Regions from separate parts of the Xanthomonas sp. NCPPB 3442 genome, predicted to be linked through region 2. Evidence: predicted binding sites of a transcription regulator. Region 2 holds the regulator's gene; each other region holds the start of a gene.

Region 1 (5,413 bases), 340 kb from region 2:
TTGCTGTGGGCGCTGGCAGTGCTAGTGCTGTATTGCCACTCCGCCTAACTGCTGCTGCGATGCATGACACCTCTCCCCTGATCAACACCGACGCGCCTGGGCTGCAGGCCGCTGGCGATACGGCCGGGATGCTCTGGACAATCGGTCATTCCACCAGGACCTGGGAGGCGTTCGTCGCGTTGTTGAGCGCGCATCGGATTAAGGCAGTGGTGGATGTGCGGCGCTTTCCGGGCTCGCGTCGCTACCCTTGGTTTGCCAGCGACACGATGGCGCATGCACTGGACGCGGCGTCGGTGCGCTATCTGTGGCTGCCCGAGCTGGGTGGACGGCGCAAGGCGCAACCCGGGTCGCCCAATGGCGCGTGGTGCAACGCGGCGTTTCAGGGCTATGCCGACCATATGACCAGCGCCGACTTCGGCGCCGGGCTGGAGCAGGCGACCGCCATGGCACGTGAGCGGCGTACGGCGCTGATGTGCGCCGAAGCACTCTGGTGGCAATGCCATCGCCGCCTGATTGCGGATCTGTTGCTGCACCGGCGGTGGCAGGTGCTGCACATTCTTGGCGAGACCGCGGTGCAGCCGCATCAGTTGAATGCCGATGCGCGCCCGGTTGGGCGCGATCTGATCTATCCGCCGCGACAGGTTGGTCTGTTTTCTGCCGAGTAGGCGCTTGCGGTAGGTCGAGCCCCAGACGATCGCCGCGACCGTCGCTGGTGCGCCGAACGCTATCGCGCGGACTCACAGCACCGTTGCGTTGACCTTGAAGACCTCCACTGCGCGGGTGAGTTGCGCGGAGTGCTGTTCCAACGCATGCGCGGCGGTGCTGGCGGCTTCGACCAGGCGCACATTGTGTTGGGTGGTCTCGTCCATCTGCGCGATGGTGTGATTGACCTGTTCGATACCGCCGGCTTGTTCCTGCGAGGCGGCGGAGATATGGGCCATGATGTCGGTGACGTGCTGGACGCTGGTGACGATTTCGCCCATGGTGGTGCCGGCGGTGTGCACGAGGGTGGAGCCGTCGGCGACGCGTTGTACGGAATCGTCGATGAGCCGCTTGATTTCTTTTGCCGCATCCGAGGAACGGTGCGAGAGCGTGCGCACTTCCGATGCAACAACAGCGAAGCCGCGGCCCTGTTCGCCGGCGCGTGCGGCCTCCACCGCGGCATTGAGGGCCAGGATATTGGTCTGGAAGGCGATGCCGTCGATGACCGAGATGATGTCGGCGATGCGTCTGGACGAGGCTTCGATGCCGGACATTTGTTCGATCACCTGGCCGACCACGTCGCGGCCTTCCGAGGCGATGGCGGCGGCGCCGCGTGCGAGCTGGTTGGCGCGGGTGGCATGTTCGGCATTCTGCTTGACGGTGGAGGTCAGCTCTTCCATCGAGGCAGCGGTTTCTTCGAGGCTGGCGGCCTGTTGTTCGCTGCGCTGCGCCAGCTGCTGATTGCCGCTGGCGATATCTTCTGCGACGAAGCTGATGCTGTTGGAGGTTGTCTGGATGCGGGTGACGATGTCGGTGAGGCGGTGCACGGTGCTGTTGGCATCGTCACGCATGGAGGCGAACACGCCGTGGAAGTTGCCGGACATGCGCACGGTCAGGTCGCCATCGGCGATCGCGCGCAGCAGCCCGGAGAAGCTGGCCAGGTTGGTATCGGAGGTGGCCATCATGGTGTTGAGGTTTTCCACCATCAGGCGAAAATCGTGCTCGAACGTTTCCGCCTTGCCGCGGAGTGCAAAGTCGCCTGCGCAGGCGGCCTGGGTCAGTTCCTGGATCTGCGCGTTGATGGCCTGCAGGTTGCGTTTGACCTGCTGCATGGTGGCGGTGATGGCGGATTTTTCGCCCGGGTACTGCTCGATGTCCTGGGTGAGATCGCCAATGGCGTAGCTGCCCATGACCTGGGTCATGCGCAACTGGGTCTGCACGTGGGCATGTACGAGTGCGTTGGTGTCTTGCACCATGTCGCCATATTCGCCGGGAAAACCCTGTGGGTCGGTGCGGTAGCTGATTTCGCCGGCGTCGTGGCGCGCAGCCATGCTGCGTTGCGCCCAGATCACCTCCTGCAGGCGTCGCTGCATCTGCTGCATGGCGCGCAGCAGTTGCCCGGATTCGTCGTTGCTGGTTGCTGCGTCCTGGCTGCGCAGATCGCCGTCGTTGATGCGCTGGGCCAGGCGTAGCGACTGGCGCAGCGGCAGCACCACACTGCGCGTGAGCAGGAACGCGATGGCGGCGCCCAACAGCAGGGCGACGACGGTGGACATCACCATCAGCATCGCAAAGCCGCGCGCAGTGGCAACGGCCTGCCTGGCGGCTTGGCGGTTCTTGGCCTCCTGCAGGTCGATGAAGGCGTTGATGCTGGCCAGCCAGGCAATGAAGGCCGGGCGCGCTTGCTGCAGCAGGTGCTGTTCTGCCTGCGCCTTGTCGGCCGCATCGCGGAACGCGCGCACTTGCGCGATCAGCGGCAGGGTGCGCTGCTCGATGGATTTGATCTGCTGGAGAATGTCTTTCTCTTTTGCATCGGTCGAGCTGGCGATCATGTCGTCGAGCGGTTGCGCAGCGCGTGCGTAATCGGCAGCGAGCTTGTCGATCGATTGTTCGGCGGCGTGGCGGTCTGCGGGGTCGTCCATGAGCACCACATCGCGCAGAGCAATCGCGCGGTCGTGGACGCTGCCACGGAAATTGATCGCGTAGCGTTGCTTGACGCTATTGACCTCGTTGATGGCGGTGAGTTGCTGGTCGATGCTGCGAACGCGTTGGATGCCCACCACGGTCAGGATCACCATCAAGACGATGATCGCGAGAAAGCCCAGGGCCAGGCGCTGTCCAATGCGCAGATTCGGGAAGAAATGCATAGGTGTTCGATCGGTGTTCCGACTGGCGGAAGAGCGGGGGAGTCCCGGCAACGGCAGGGAGACGAATACGCACGCGACAGCGCAAGAGCCAGCGCAACGGCTGCCGCTCAAGTGGTGTCTCGACGTGTTCGTTAGCGACCTCTAGCAGTGGAACTGAAGACGTTGCGTCTGCCGGTTCAGGTGCTGGTGGGGCTGCTCAATGCGCCGAGACACTCGTCATTCCTGCCTGCAACGCTGCCGCCGGCGGCTTACCGGCGCCTGCAACGGCGCTTAGGGATAACGCGAGAGATCCGGCGCCTTGATCGCCGGCGTCATCCACTTTGCAGCGAGGTTCTGCACGCTTGGCTGGCTGGCGAGTTTGAGTGCGCCATGCAGCAGGTGGATGCCGAGCCGGCTATGCGGGTTCATCAGGCGTGGGCCGATCTTCGGCACGCCCTGGGCCTGCTCGACCATCGGGCGCATGGCGGTGGCGTAGGCAGCGAAGGCCGCGTCCAGCGTGGCGGCCTGGGCGATTTCGTTGGCCAGCACATACGCGCCGGTCACTGCCAGGGTGGCGCCGATCCCGGCCAGTGGCGTCGCGCACCAGGCCGCATCGCCGGTAAGCACGGTGCGACCGCTATGCCAACGCTGCATGCGCACCTGGCGCAGGGCATCGAAGTAGAAGTCGTCGGTGCCATGCATGCCATCGAGCACGCGCGCCGCCTGCCAGCCGGCGTCGGCAAAGCGCTCGTGCAGGTAGGCCTTCTGGGCGTCGATGTCCCAGTCTTGTTCGCCTTCGGGCGGTTTCTGCAGCGAGAGCATGGCGCGCGTGGTGCCGTGCCGGTCGGGTCGCAACGAGATGCTGCGCCCGCCGGTGGTGTGGTACCAGCGCCACAGCGGGTCGTCGTCGGCGCTGCGCGGGATGGTGAAGTAGGCGATGGTCAGATCCATCCAGCGCGGATCGTTTTCCCCCGGGAAGACCTGTTCGCGCGTCGAAGAGCCCACGCCTTCGGCGACGATCACCGCGTCGAAGCGTTCGCTGCAACCGCTTTCGAAGGTGACGGTTGCGGCATCGCTGCCGGCAGCGTCTTCGATGCTGGCGATGCGGTCGCCGAAGCGGTACGTCACATGGCCGCGCGCGGCATCGTAGAGCAGGCGGGCCAGATCGCCGCGCAAGATCTCCAGTTCGGCGGTCGGGCCATCGCCATCGATGTCTTCGGTCTTGAAGGTGGCGACGGCCTGGCCGTGCGCGTCGATCCAGGCGGTGCCTTCTTCGCCGGTTCCCTGGGCCAGCGCGGCCTGTTCCAGGCCCATGCGTTGCAGCACCTCACGGCCGACACCGCGTACGTCGATGTTCTGGCCGCCATCGCGAAACCGGGTGGCGCGTTCCACCACGGTCACATCGAAGCCGCGATGGGCGAGTGTCCAGGCGGCAGCGTTGCCGGCGATGCTGGCGCCGGTGATGAGGATACGACGCGGCATTGCTGTCATCCTGGCAGGAAATATCAGGCGTGATATTACACGTCCTGGCCGTAACGCTCCATGTTCGCGATCAGCCGGTGCATCAACGCGACGGTCTGCTGCACCTCGTCGGCGGAAAAGCCTTCCAGCGCCACTGCGTTCATACCCAGCAGCGCACGCCCACCGAGTTCGGCCATCTTGCGCCCGCGGGCGGTGAGCGCCACCAGCGCGGCACGGCGATCCTGCGGGGTCGGGGTGCGCTTGATGAGCTTCAGTCCCTCCAGCTTGTCCAGCAGTGCCACCATGGCCGGCTGCTTCACGGCCGATGCGATGACCAGGTCACGCTGCAGCATCGGGCCTTTCCAGGACAGCAGCATGATCGGGCCGATCAGCGCCAGCGACACGCCGTGCGGCCGCAGTTCGGCGTCCACCAGGCGGTTGAAGACCCGCGCTGCATGGTTGGCCAGATACCCCGGCGCGATAGCAGCCTGCGGATGGATGAGTTCACTCTGATCAAGCATCTGTAAGACCGTGCGTTGTCCTGTGGCTATCGGGCAATGGTACGTCTCCTGCAGTGCGGCATGGCGCTCGTTGCCGCGTGGCACCGCGTGCACGCCCGGCGGCTTGGCTGCCGGGGCGATATCGCGTCGCTGCGCGGCCCGAAGACGGCACGGCCCCATGTGCGCGGGCCGACGGCTGTACCGGCCGTGGCGCAGGCTGCGCGCTGCCGCAGACGCAGGAGCGCAAGCTGCCTGGTTCAGCCATCGCCTGCGGGCGTGGCTGGACGCCACCAGCCATAGGCCAGATGATGGGCGCGAGCGCGCGGCTCGGTCTTGCCGAGGCGTCATGCGCCTGCGGCGACCTGGTCTTTTCAACGGTTGGACATGATGTACGGATGGATGATGGAGAAGCTCGCAGCAGGCGACCTCGCGGTCGTGCACGTTGCGTGCTGGAGCGGCGACCTGCGTGTGGACACAATGCAGGTACGCCCTCTATGAATGCGGGATTTCCGCACGGCAACAGCGTCATGGCGCAGGCGGTACGCAGCCACGACTGGGCGGCGAGCCCGCTGGGACCAACCGCTCAGTGGCCATCGCCGTTGCGCAATGCGGTCGATCTGATGC
Region 2 (5,413 bases):
TCCAGGCGCTTGGTGTCCACGCGCACGGTCTGTTCGGCTTCGGCGCCGGTCTTGGCGGCGCCCTTGCCGGCCGCCTTGGGGGCGGGCGCATGCGCATCGTCGCCGTGTGCGGCGGCAGCCGGCTTGGCCGCGGCCGCCTGCGGCGCGGCCTTGACCGCCGGCGGGGCGCTCTTGGCGTCGAACTGCGCGATCAACGTGGCCGGTGCGTGCGGCACGGCTTCGCCCGAGCCCATGGCATCCAGCATGGCCTGCAGATAATCCAGCGATTGTTGCGCGGCATCGAAGTGATGCGCCTGCAGCACCGCCTGGCCCGAGCGCGCCATGCCCAGGGTTTCTTCAGCGGCGTGGCACAGCTCCACCATGGGCTTGATCGCCAGAAAGCCGGCGCCGCCCTTGAGCGTGTGGAAGCCGCGGAACACCGCGTTGAGCTGGTCGGCTTCTTCTGGCGCCTGTTCCAGCGAGACCAACTGTTCGCCGAGGCGATCCAGGATTTCCTGGGCCTCGACGATGAAATCGGCAGCAATATCGTCTGGAACAGCACTCATGGTTACAGCCCCAATCCGGACAGCAGGTCGTCGGCATCGTCCTGCGACACCGCGTGACGGTCCAGGCCCTTGACTGCAGGACCGGCAAGACCGCCGTCGTCTTTCTTCGGTTCGATGTTCTTCGGCGGCAGGCCGAGCGCACCGAAGCCTTCATGCACGCGCCGCACGATACCGGCCACGCGCCGGATGATCTGGCCGCTCAGGTCCTGGTAGCTCTGCGCCAGCGACAGCTCGGTCAGGTTGTGGCGCATCTTTTCCAGCAGCGCGCCCTGGTCCTGATTGAGCCCGCCGTTGCGCAGCTGGTTGGCTAGCTCGCGGCATTCTTCGACCAGATCCAGCGTGCGATGGCTGGCCTTTTCGGTCATTTCCACCACGTGGTCCAGACGCGAACAGGCATCGTCCAGTTCGCCGGCTTCTTCGGGGATGGTGGGCAGCTCGCCCAGCGCCTGGCCGAGTTCGCGGGCGAGCCGGCTCAGGCTCTGCATCATCGGGCGCGTGCGCAGGGCGGCGAGATGATCCACCTCGCGACGCCAGGCGACCTGGTCACCGCTTTCCAGTGCATCGAGTGCGTTCTGCAGGCGCTCGATCAACGCGGCACGTTCGGCATCGGTTTCCATGGTCGCGTTCATCAGGCGGTCGCCGCCAGACGTTCGAACACCTTGCCCAACTTTTCTTCCAGCGTCTGGGCGGTAAACGGCTTGATGATGTAGCCGTTCACGCCGCACTGGGCCGCTTCGATGATCTGCTCGCGCTTGGCTTCGGCGGTCACCATCATCACCGGCAGGTGCTTGAGCTTGGCGTCGGCGCGGATGTTGCGCAGCAGGTCGATGCCGGTCATGCCGGGCATGTTCCAGTCGGTGACCACGAAATCGAACGGGCCGGCACGCAACGCCGCCAGGGCGCTGTTGCCGTCTTCGGCCTCTGCGGTGTTGGTGAAGCCGAGATCGCCCAACAGATTCTTGACGATACGTCGCATCGTCGAGAAGTCGTCCACGATCAGGATCCGCATGTTCTTGTTCACATCAAGCTCCTAACACGAAAAATTACGCGAAAAATTCAGTCGTCGACTTCGACGCCGGCATCGGCCAGTTCGAAGACTTTGAGGCGGCCACGCAAACGCACCACCGCCTGGCCATGGATCTGGCACACGCGCGATTCGCTGACGCCCAGCACGGCGCCGATTTCCTTCAGGTTCAATTCCTGTTCGTAGTACAGCGACAGCACCAGCTGCTCGCGCTCGGGCAATTGGCCGATGGCCTTGCCCAGCTCGCGACCAAATTCGCCACGCTCCATCATCTGCTGCGGGTTGGGGCCACCCTTGGCGGTGGTGTCCAGCTCGCCGTGATCTTCGATGCGCGATTCCAGGCTCAGCACCTGGCCACGTGCGGCATCTTCCATCAGACGCAGGTAATCGGGCAGCGGCATTTCCATCGCGGCGGCCACTTCGGTGGCGGCGGCGGCGCGGCCGGTGTTCTGTTCGATCTTGCGCACGGCGGCGGCAGCGTCGCGGGCGCGGCGGTGCACCGAACGCGGCACCCAGTCGCCCCTGCGAATCTCGTCGATCATCGAGCCGCGGATGCGGATCGAGGCATAGGTTTCGAACGAAGCGCCCTGTTCGGAGTCGTAGCTGCGCGAGGCTTCGATCAGGCCGATCATGCCGGCCTGGATCAGGTCGTCCACTTCCACGCTGGCCGGCAGGCGCGCCGCCAGATGGTGGGCGATGCGGCGGACCAGGTCGGCGTGCTGGGTCACCACGTCGTTGGCGTTGTTGCGCTGCACGGCGCGGTACTGCGCGCTGGCCGTGGTTGCGGTAGCGGTGCTCATGCGGCCACTCCCCGTTGGATGATGCGTTCGACAAAGAACTCGACGTTGCCGCGCGGCACGGTCGGGGCCTGCCAGCGCGAGGTACGGCGTGCGATTTCGGCGATGGCCTGCGCCGACGGACTGGCGGGGTAGGCCTTGATGACCGGTTGCTGGCGCTGCACCGACAGGCGCAGCCAGTCGTCCTGCGGCACATGGCCGAGATAGTTCAGCGACACATCGCCGAGGAACTTTTCGCACACGCGCGAGAGCTTGTCGTACAGCAAGCGACCTTCGTTGGGGTCGCGCACCATGTTGGCGATGATCTGCAGGCGGTCCACGCCGCGTTCGCGCGAGAGCACCTTGATCAGCGCGTAGGCGTCGGTGATCGAGGCCGGCTCGTCGCAGACCACCACCACGGTGTCCTGGGCGGCCTGGCAGAAGGTCAGCACGCTGTCGGTGATGCCGGCGGCGGTATCGATGACCATCACGTCCAGGTCGCGTTCCAGTTCGGAGAACACGTTGACCAGGCCGATGTGTTGGGCCGGGGCCAGTTCGGCCATGTGGCGGCGACCGGAGGCGGCCGGCACCACCAGCACGCCGCCGGGGCCTTCGATGATGACTTCATCGAGCGTGCAACGGCCGGCAATCAGGTCGGCCAGGGTGTACTTGGGCGCCAGGCCCAGCACCACGTCCAGGTTGGCCAGGCCGAGGTCGGCGTCCAGCAGCAGCGTGCGTTTGCCCATGTCGGCAAGCGCCACGGCCAGGTTGGCGGAGATGTTGGTTTTCCCCACGCCGCCCTTGCCACCGGTCACGGCAATGGTGCGCACCGGGCCCAAAGGCTCGGGACGGGTCGCCGACAGGGGGAAGGCGTTGGTCAGCTTGGCGTATTCACGCGACTGCATGGTTGTGCTCCGGAGTACAGGGCTTATCGGCAGCGCGCCGCAAATCTTCAAGGCGAAGAACGAGACTGGCGGCATTGGCGCGGTGCAGGTCGTCAGGGACCCGCTGTCCGTCAGTCACCCAGGTGATGGGCATTTGGTGGTCGACCACCACCGACAAGGCGCTGCCGAAGCGGCCGGTCTCGTCGAGTTTGGTCAGCACCACGCCTTGGGGCTTGGCGTGGGCGAAGCGGCGTACGACCTCGTCGAGGTCGGAAAAATGGGCGTTGGCAGGCAGTACCAGCAGCGAGGTGACCTGCTGGGCGGCACGCAGCCAGTTCAGCTGGGCGGCCAGGGCGCGGTCGCGCTGGCCCATGCCGGCGGTGTCGATCAGCACCAGCTTGTAGTCGCGCAGGCGCTCGAGCAGGTCCAGCAGGCTTTCGGCGCTGTCGGCCTCGTGCACCGCGATGCCGAGCTGGCGGCCGTAGCTGTGCAGCTGTTCGCGGCCGCCCACGCGCTGGGTGTCGGTGGTGACCAGGGCCACGTCGCGCGGGGCGTGCTGGGCGGCAAAGCGCTGGGCGAGCTTGGCGATGGTGGTGGTCTTGCCGGCGCCGGTCGGGCCGACCAGGGCGATGACGCCGCCACGTTCCAGCGGGTCGACCGGGGACACTGGCAACCGCTTGGACAGCAAGCCCAGCATCAGGCCGCGGCCACGGTGCAATTCGGTATCGGCCGGGATCTGCAGGGCGATATCGCGGGTCAGGCCGGCGTCGAAGCCGTAGTCGTCCATCAGTTCCAGCGCCTGGGCGCGCACCGGCGAGCCACGCAGGCGCTCGTCGGTGAGGCGGTTCATTTCGCGCTCGATCATCTGCCGCATCAGCGCCAGCTCACCGCGCAGTTGCTTGAGTTCTTCGTCGTTCTGCGGGATCGGCGCGGCCGCCACCGGCACTGCGGCCAGCGCAGCGGGGGCGGGCGGGGCGACCACGATCGGCGGCAGCGCGGCCGGCGGCAGGATCTGCGGAAGGGCGTCGTCCAGATCGAAGTCGGCTTCGTCGGCGAAGGCGTCGTCGTCCTGGCCTGCGGCAGCAAACGCCGGGGCGGTGACCGTTGCCGCCGCGACCGGCGCGGGCGCCTGCACCGCCGTGGCCGGGACGGCCGGGCGCTGCACCGGGGCCGTGGTCAAAAAGTCGGCGAACAACTGTTCCGGTACGGCCGACAGCGCGTGTTCCTGGCGCGGCGCGGCGGTGACGGCAACCGCGTGGGCGAGTGCCTGGGCAGCGGGCGAAGGAATGCTGGCGGTACGCACCGGCGCGGCGACCGGCGCCTGGCGCGGCACGCTGACCGGCTGGCGCAGCGCCATGGCGGCAATCATGTCGTCGGCGGCGCTGGCGACGCGCTGGCGCTGGCTTGCCTCGGCGTCGGCAGACGGCTTGAGCAGGGCGTGCACCGGTGCAGCGGGCTTGGCCGGGGCTTGCGGGGCAGGCGCCGGCTGAGCGGGAGCCTGCTGGTGCTGTGCGGTGGCCGGGGTGTCGGAGCGCGCGGTTTCCAGGGCGCGCTGCACGAGCTCTTCGTCGTAATTGCTGGCAGCGACGATCTCGATGCCTTCGGCGGTGCGACGGTTGGACAGGATCACCGCGTCCGGGCCGTGTTCTTCACGCACCATGCGGAATGCGGTGCGCATGTCCGGGGCGACAAAGCGTTTGATCTTCATACGAAGTGCCTCCAGGAACGGGACCCGCCGGACGCCGGACGGGTGTGCGATGAATGTGGGTGTGTTGCCAGCGTCATGAGTTGCCTGTCCCGTTCGTTCGTCCAGTTCCGCAGCGGTGGTGCTGGCTGTGGTCTCGGCAGAGCTAATGCATGCGGTGTGCCAAAACGCGGTGCCAGGGTTCCGGCGCGGGGCGCCGGAGCATCAGGGCGGGGTGGGCGCTGTGCGTCTGGCCCGGTTGGAAGGTGTCAAGTCACTGAATCGATTGACGTTTTTCCGGGGCGGTGCGGCGCTGGCGTCTTTCTGCGGACCGCTGCACTCGCAGGCCGGACGTCTAGCCGGGCGCATCGGGAACGCCTCGCAGCGGCCAGCGCCATGCAATCGATTGGAGATCCGGGCCGGTGGCGGCTTTCCGACGCCGGGTGCGGTGGTCGGTTGCGGCAGGTATCCATCGCTGGCTGGCATGTCGGCCGGGCACG
Region 3 (5,413 bases), 980 kb from region 2:
GCGGCTTGATCACCGTCTGCCATTCGCCGAGCAGGGTGTCCACCACCAGGCCGAAGCGCTGTGCGCCCTGCCGGATCACCACGATGCTTTCGCGCGAGGGCGTCTTGCCGCCCAGCGCGAACAGTTCGCGCAGGCGCACGTAGGGCAACACGCTGCCGCGCAGGTCGATGTAGTCGCTGGCGTAGTCGGGGGTGAACTCCACGCACTCTTCGACCACGTCCAGCGGCACCACGAAGACCGATTTGCCCACGCCGACCTGGAAACCGTTGATGATGGCCAGCGTCAGCGGCAGGCGCACCGAGATGGTGGTGCCCACGCCGGCGGCGCTGTCGATCTCGACCGTGCCGCGCAGTGCGGTGATGTTGCGCTTGACCACGTCCATGCCCACGCCGCGCCCGGACAGATTGGTGACCTTTTCCGCCGTGGAGAAACCCGGTTCGAAGATCATCGCGAAGACGTCGCGGTCGCTGAGTTGGCGGCCTGGTTCGATCAGGCCACGTTCGAGCGCCTTGGCCAGGATGCGGTCGCGGTTCAAGCCGCCACCGTCGTCGGTGATCTGGATGACGATGCTGCCGGAGTCGTGATATGCGTTGAGCCCGACGGTGCCGCGCGCAGGCTTGCCGCGCGCCACGCGCACCTCGGCCGGTTCGATCCCGTGGTCCATCGCGTTGCGCACCAGATGGGTGAGCGGGTCGCCGATCTTTTCCACCACCGACTTGTCCAGTTCGGTGTCTTCGCCGGCCACCACCAGCGCGATGTCCTTGCCCAGTTCGCGCGCCACGTCGTGCACCACGCGCTGGAAGCGGCTGAATGTGCCGCCGATCTTGACCATGCGCAGCTGCAACGCGCTTTCGCGCACGTCTTCGACCAGGCCAGCCAGGATCGAGGCCGATTCAAGCAACTGCGCATCGCCGGTGCGTTGCGCATTGGCACTCGTGCTGGACACGGCGATGATGAGTTCGCCGACCAGATCGATCATGCGATCGAGCTTGTCGGCATCCACGCGGATGGAACGCGCGTCGGCGCTGCGCGCGGCAGCGTCCGGCGCGGCACGGCCTGGGGCCGAAGCGGCGCTGGGTACTGCAGCAAGCGGCTTGTTCGGCGTGGGGCTGGCTGCCGCTTCGGCGCTGAGCAATTCAGCGGCGTCGGATGGCGCCGGAACCGACACGATCTCCAGATCGCAATCTTCGCGGACGAATTCGAACACCTCTTCGATGGCCGCGCGGTCGGCATCGCTGCGCAGCAGGATCTGGAAGCCCAGGTAGTTGGCTTCCGGATCGAGGTCGTCGAATGCCGGCAGCTGGCTGATATCGGTGGTGATCGATTCGACCGAGCCCAGGCTGCGCAGGTTGCGAATCAGCTTGAGCGGCGAATTGCCGAAGCGCAGTGCGTCGGCGAACAGTTTCAGGGTGATCCGCCAGTAACCACTCTGCTTTTCCGGTGCGCCTTGCGCAACCGCGGCTGCAGTGACGCCGCAGGCGCTGCGTTGCAGATACGTCTGCAATTGCGCCAGCAGCGGTTCGGCTTCGGCGGCCAGCGCGACCGGGTCGGCGTGGCTCGGGTCTGCGGCGGTTTCCACCAAGGCATGGATATGGTCGCAGCACACCAGCAGCAGCCCGATCAGTTCCGAGCTCAAGCTCAGCGCTTCGTCGCGTACCAGATCCAGCACGCTCTCCACCACATGGGTGAAGCCGACCAGCTGCGGCAGGTCGAACAGGCCGCCGGAGCCCTTGATGGTGTGCGCGGCGCGGAAGATGGCATTAACCGCATCCGGCGACGGTTCGCCGCGCTCGGCTTCGAGCAGATGACGTTCCATGTCTTCGAGCAGGTCCCGGCTCTCGGCCAGGAAGGTCTGCATCAGCTGGTTCATGTCCATGCGCGCGTCACCAGTCCGTTAGTGAATTCGTTCGCCCAGGCCTGCAACCGCATGCGGGTACAGGGCCTCGAGCAGGCCGAGCAGCTCGATGACATCGACCACCGCACGGCTGGAATCGGTCAACGAAAACGGCCGGCCATCGGCCTGGATCGCCTGCTTGGTGGCCAGCAACAATTGCAGGCCGGTGGTATCGATCTCGCTGACGGCGGCCAGGTCCAGATGCAATCCACCCGGATGCAGCAAGGCCGGCTGCAGCAACGGCTTGAGCTCGGCCGCGCGACGAATGGTCATCTCGCCCTCCAGGGCAAGGGTCAGCGGCGCGGGTAGATCGGACAGTGGCGTGTTCATTGGTGCCTCAAGCGGTGCGATGGCGCACGGGTGCGTACCATGGCCTGGGAAGGTCGCAACGGCCTGGACGGGTGTGAGCAGCGCTGCACACGGGCCATGCCGGTCTATGCAGGTATCGGCGCCTTTTGGAAATATTTAGGCAAAATTCAGCGCAATGACGGATTTGCGAAACCCGTCACCGCCTGTGGATTAATTGCTCAGCTTTGTCGGAAGCAGGCTCAGGGGGACTGTTCGAGCCTGTGCCGTCGGACAGTTCGCCCCGTTCCGGCACGGCGTTGCAGGTGACGCCCCGGCTTGCGCGCGCGTGAAGCACCGGCGGGCGCTTTTATCCAAACCGGATGCGCGGCGCGCGGGCTGCGGTAGTCATGACGGGCAAATGCGACCAGGCAGTGGACTGCCCGCCTGCCTGGTCGCGTTTTTTACACGTGGTGATCGTGCTCGGTGCGGTCGCCGCTTGCCGGCGCCGCAGCGCTTCAGCCCGGTGACAATGCTGCCAACAGGCCGCGTGCCGCATTGAAACGGTCGGCGCCTTCGGGCATCGGCAACTTGATGCGCAGCTTGTCCGGGCCATCCATCGTGTAGATCTTCGGCTGTTTCTGGATCATCTGGATGATGGTCATCGGGTCGATCGCCGGCTTGGCCTCGAACACCAGCCGCCCGCCGTTTTCGCCCAGGTCCAGCTTGCGCACGCCCAGCGCATTGGCCTGCAGCTTGAGCTCGGCGATGGCGAACAGATGCTTGACCGGGTCCGGCAGCAAGCCGAAGCGGTCGATCATCTCCACCTGCAGTTCGCGCAGCGCATCGGGGTCGCGTGCGCTGGAAATGCGCTTGTACAAGGTCAGGCGCGTGTGCACGTCGGGCAGATAATCCTCGGGAATCAGCGAGGCCACGTGCAGTTCGACGTCGGCACCGCGCACTTCTTCGCCGGCATCCAGGTCGGGCAGCTTGCCCTGGCGGATGCTGCGCACTGCGCGCTCGAGCAGTTCGGTGTAGAGGCTGAAACCGACTTCGGCCATCTGGCCGCTCTGGTCTTCGCCCAGCAATTCGCCGGCGCCGCGGATTTCCAGGTCGTGCGTGGCCAGGGTGAAGCCGGCGCCGAGCTCGTCCATCGAGGCAATCGCTTCCAGGCGCTTTTCCGCATCGGAGGTCATCGAGCGGCGATCCGGCACCACCAGGTACGCATAGGCGCGGTGATGCGAGCGACCCACGCGGCCGCGCAACTGGTGCAACTGCGCCAGGCCGAAGCGATCGGCGCGGTTGATGATGATGGTGTTGGCATTGGGAATGTCGATGCCCGATTCGATGATCGTGGTCGACAGCAACACGTTGAAGCGCTGCTTCTGGAAATCCAGCATCACCCGTTCCAGCTCACGCTCGGGCATCTGCCCATGCGCGATACCGATGCGCGCTTCCGGCACCAGTTCCGACAGATCGCGCTGCATACGCACGATGCTTTCCACATCGTTATGCAGGAAATACAGCTGACCGCCGCGACTGAGTTCGCGCTGGAAGGCTTCGCGCAGCAGCGTGTTGTCCCAGGCGGTAATGAAGGTCTGCACCGCCAGGCGGTTCGGCGGCGGGGTGGCGATGATCGACAGATCGCGCAGGCCGGCCATGGCCATGTTGAGCGTGCGCGGGATGGGCGTGGCGGTGAGCGTGAGCAGGTGCACATTGGCACGCATCGCCTTGAGCGCTTCCTTCTGGCGCACGCCGAAGCGCTGTTCTTCGTCGACCACGACCAGGCCGAGATCCTTGAACTTCACATCCGGCTGCAACAAGCGGTGCGTGCCGATGATCACGTCGATCTCGCCGCTGGCGACCTTCTCCAGTTCGGCCTTGATTTCCTTGGTGCTCTTGAAGCGCGACAGCACTTCCACCTTCATCGGGTAATCGGCGAAGCGGTCGCGGAAATTGCGGTAGTGCTGTTCGGCCAGCAATGTGGTGGGCACCAGCACGGCGACCTGTTTGCCGGCGCTGGCGGCGGCAAACGCCGCACGCACCGCAACCTCGGTCTTGCCGAAGCCCACGTCGCCGCACACCACGCGGTCCATCGGTTGGCTGCTGCCCAGATCGCGCAGCGTCGCATCGATGGCGGCCAACTGGTCGCCGGTTTCCTCGAACGGAAATCCGGCCGCGAACGGCTCATACATTGCGCGGTCCACCTGCAACGCCAGGCCGGCGCGTGCACGGCGACGTGCCTGGATCTCCAGCAGTTCGGCGGCCACGTCGCGCACCTTCTCGGCAGCCTTGCGCTTGGCACGGGTCCATTGCTCGCCGCCCAGCGAATGCAGCGGCGCGGTCTCGGCCGAGGCGCCGGAATAACGGCTGATCAGGTGCAACTGCGCCACCGGCACATAGAGCCGGTCGCCCTTGGCGTATTCGATTTCCAGGAACTCGCCGGGCATGCCGCCGGCATCGAGCACGATCAGCCCGCGGTAACGGCCCACGCCGTGATCCTCGTGCACAATCGGCGCGCCTTCGGACAGTTCGCCCAGGTCGCGGATGATCGCTTCCGGCTCGCGTCCGACCCGGCGCGCGCGGCGCGGCTGATTGGCCCGCTCCGGGAACAGTTGGCGTTCGGTCAGCAGCGCAATCTGCGGTTGATCCAGCGCAAAGCCGTCCTCCAGCGGCGCCACGGTGATGGCAAAACGCAGCGTGCCCGCCAGGAACGCCGGCACATCGGCGACCAGCTCCGGTTTCAACTGCGCGGCGGCCAGCACTTCCATCAAGGCTTCGCGGCGGCCGGCCGAATCGGCAGCGATCAGCACGCGGCCCGGATAATGGCTCAGGAACGTCGCCAGCGCCTGGCCGGCCGGCGCGTCCTTTGCGGCCACCGGCAGCGGCGGCAACGGTTGGTCGCCGAGCGGGGCGGCCTCATCGATGCGCGCATGATCGCTGGCCCATACTTCGATACGCGCCAGCTTGTTGAGCCGCTCGCGCAATGCATCCGGCGATTGGTACAGCTCCTCCGGCGGCAGCAGCGGGCGCTCCACATCGTGGCGGCGCTGTTCGTAGCGGTTCTGCGCCTGGGCCCAGAAGGCGTCGGCGGCGTTGGACACGCCGGTGGCGATCACCGGCAGCACGCGCTTGTCCAGGTAATCGAACAGCGTTGCGGTCTTGGCGAAGAACATCGGCAGGTAATACTCGATGCCCGATGGCGCCAGCCCGGATTTCAGGTCCTGGTACAGC

Evidence for each region. The regulator FliA, encoded in region 2, starts transcription of late flagellar genes. The targets are predictions, from matches to a motif close to TAAAGTTTNNCNNNCNNNGGCCGATAA.
Region 1: AC1POX_RS09270 (methyl-accepting chemotaxis protein) is a predicted target of FliA. The motif match lies at 2,981-3,007, and genes of this name have one in related genera.
Region 3: AC1POX_RS14845 (STAS domain-containing protein) is a predicted target of FliA. The motif match lies at 2,337-2,363, and genes of this name have one in related genera.

Annotation. Positions count from the first base shown of each region.
Region 1 covers NZ_CM161514.1:2,117,398-2,122,810, forward strand. Annotated here, with positions in the region: gene AC1POX_RS09265 (DUF488 domain-containing protein) at 60-665, shown strand; gene AC1POX_RS09270 (methyl-accepting chemotaxis protein) at 738-2,849, opposite strand; gene AC1POX_RS09275 (FAD-dependent monooxygenase) at 3,120-4,310, opposite strand; gene AC1POX_RS09280 (MarR family winged helix-turn-helix transcriptional regulator) at 4,346-4,810, opposite strand; partial or broken gene AC1POX_RS09285 (MarR family transcriptional regulator) at 4,853-5,022, opposite strand; partial or broken gene AC1POX_RS09290 (hybrid sensor histidine kinase/response regulator) at 5,284-5,413, shown strand, end outside.
Region 2 covers NZ_CM161514.1:2,454,616-2,460,028, forward strand. Annotated here, with positions in the region: gene AC1POX_RS10660 (chemotaxis protein CheA) at 1-545, opposite strand, end outside; gene AC1POX_RS10665 (protein phosphatase CheZ) at 548-1,174, opposite strand; gene cheY (chemotaxis response regulator CheY) at 1,174-1,566, opposite strand; gene AC1POX_RS10675 (RNA polymerase sigma factor FliA) at 1,602-2,369, opposite strand; gene AC1POX_RS10680 (MinD/ParA family protein) at 2,366-3,250, opposite strand; gene flhF (flagellar biosynthesis GTPase FlhF) at 3,237-4,937, opposite strand.
Region 3 covers NZ_CM161514.1:3,433,903-3,439,315, reverse strand. Annotated here, with positions in the region: gene AC1POX_RS14850 (chemotaxis protein CheA) at 1-1,876, opposite strand, end outside; gene AC1POX_RS14845 (STAS domain-containing protein) at 1,895-2,224, opposite strand; gene mfd (transcription-repair coupling factor) at 2,698-5,413, opposite strand, start outside.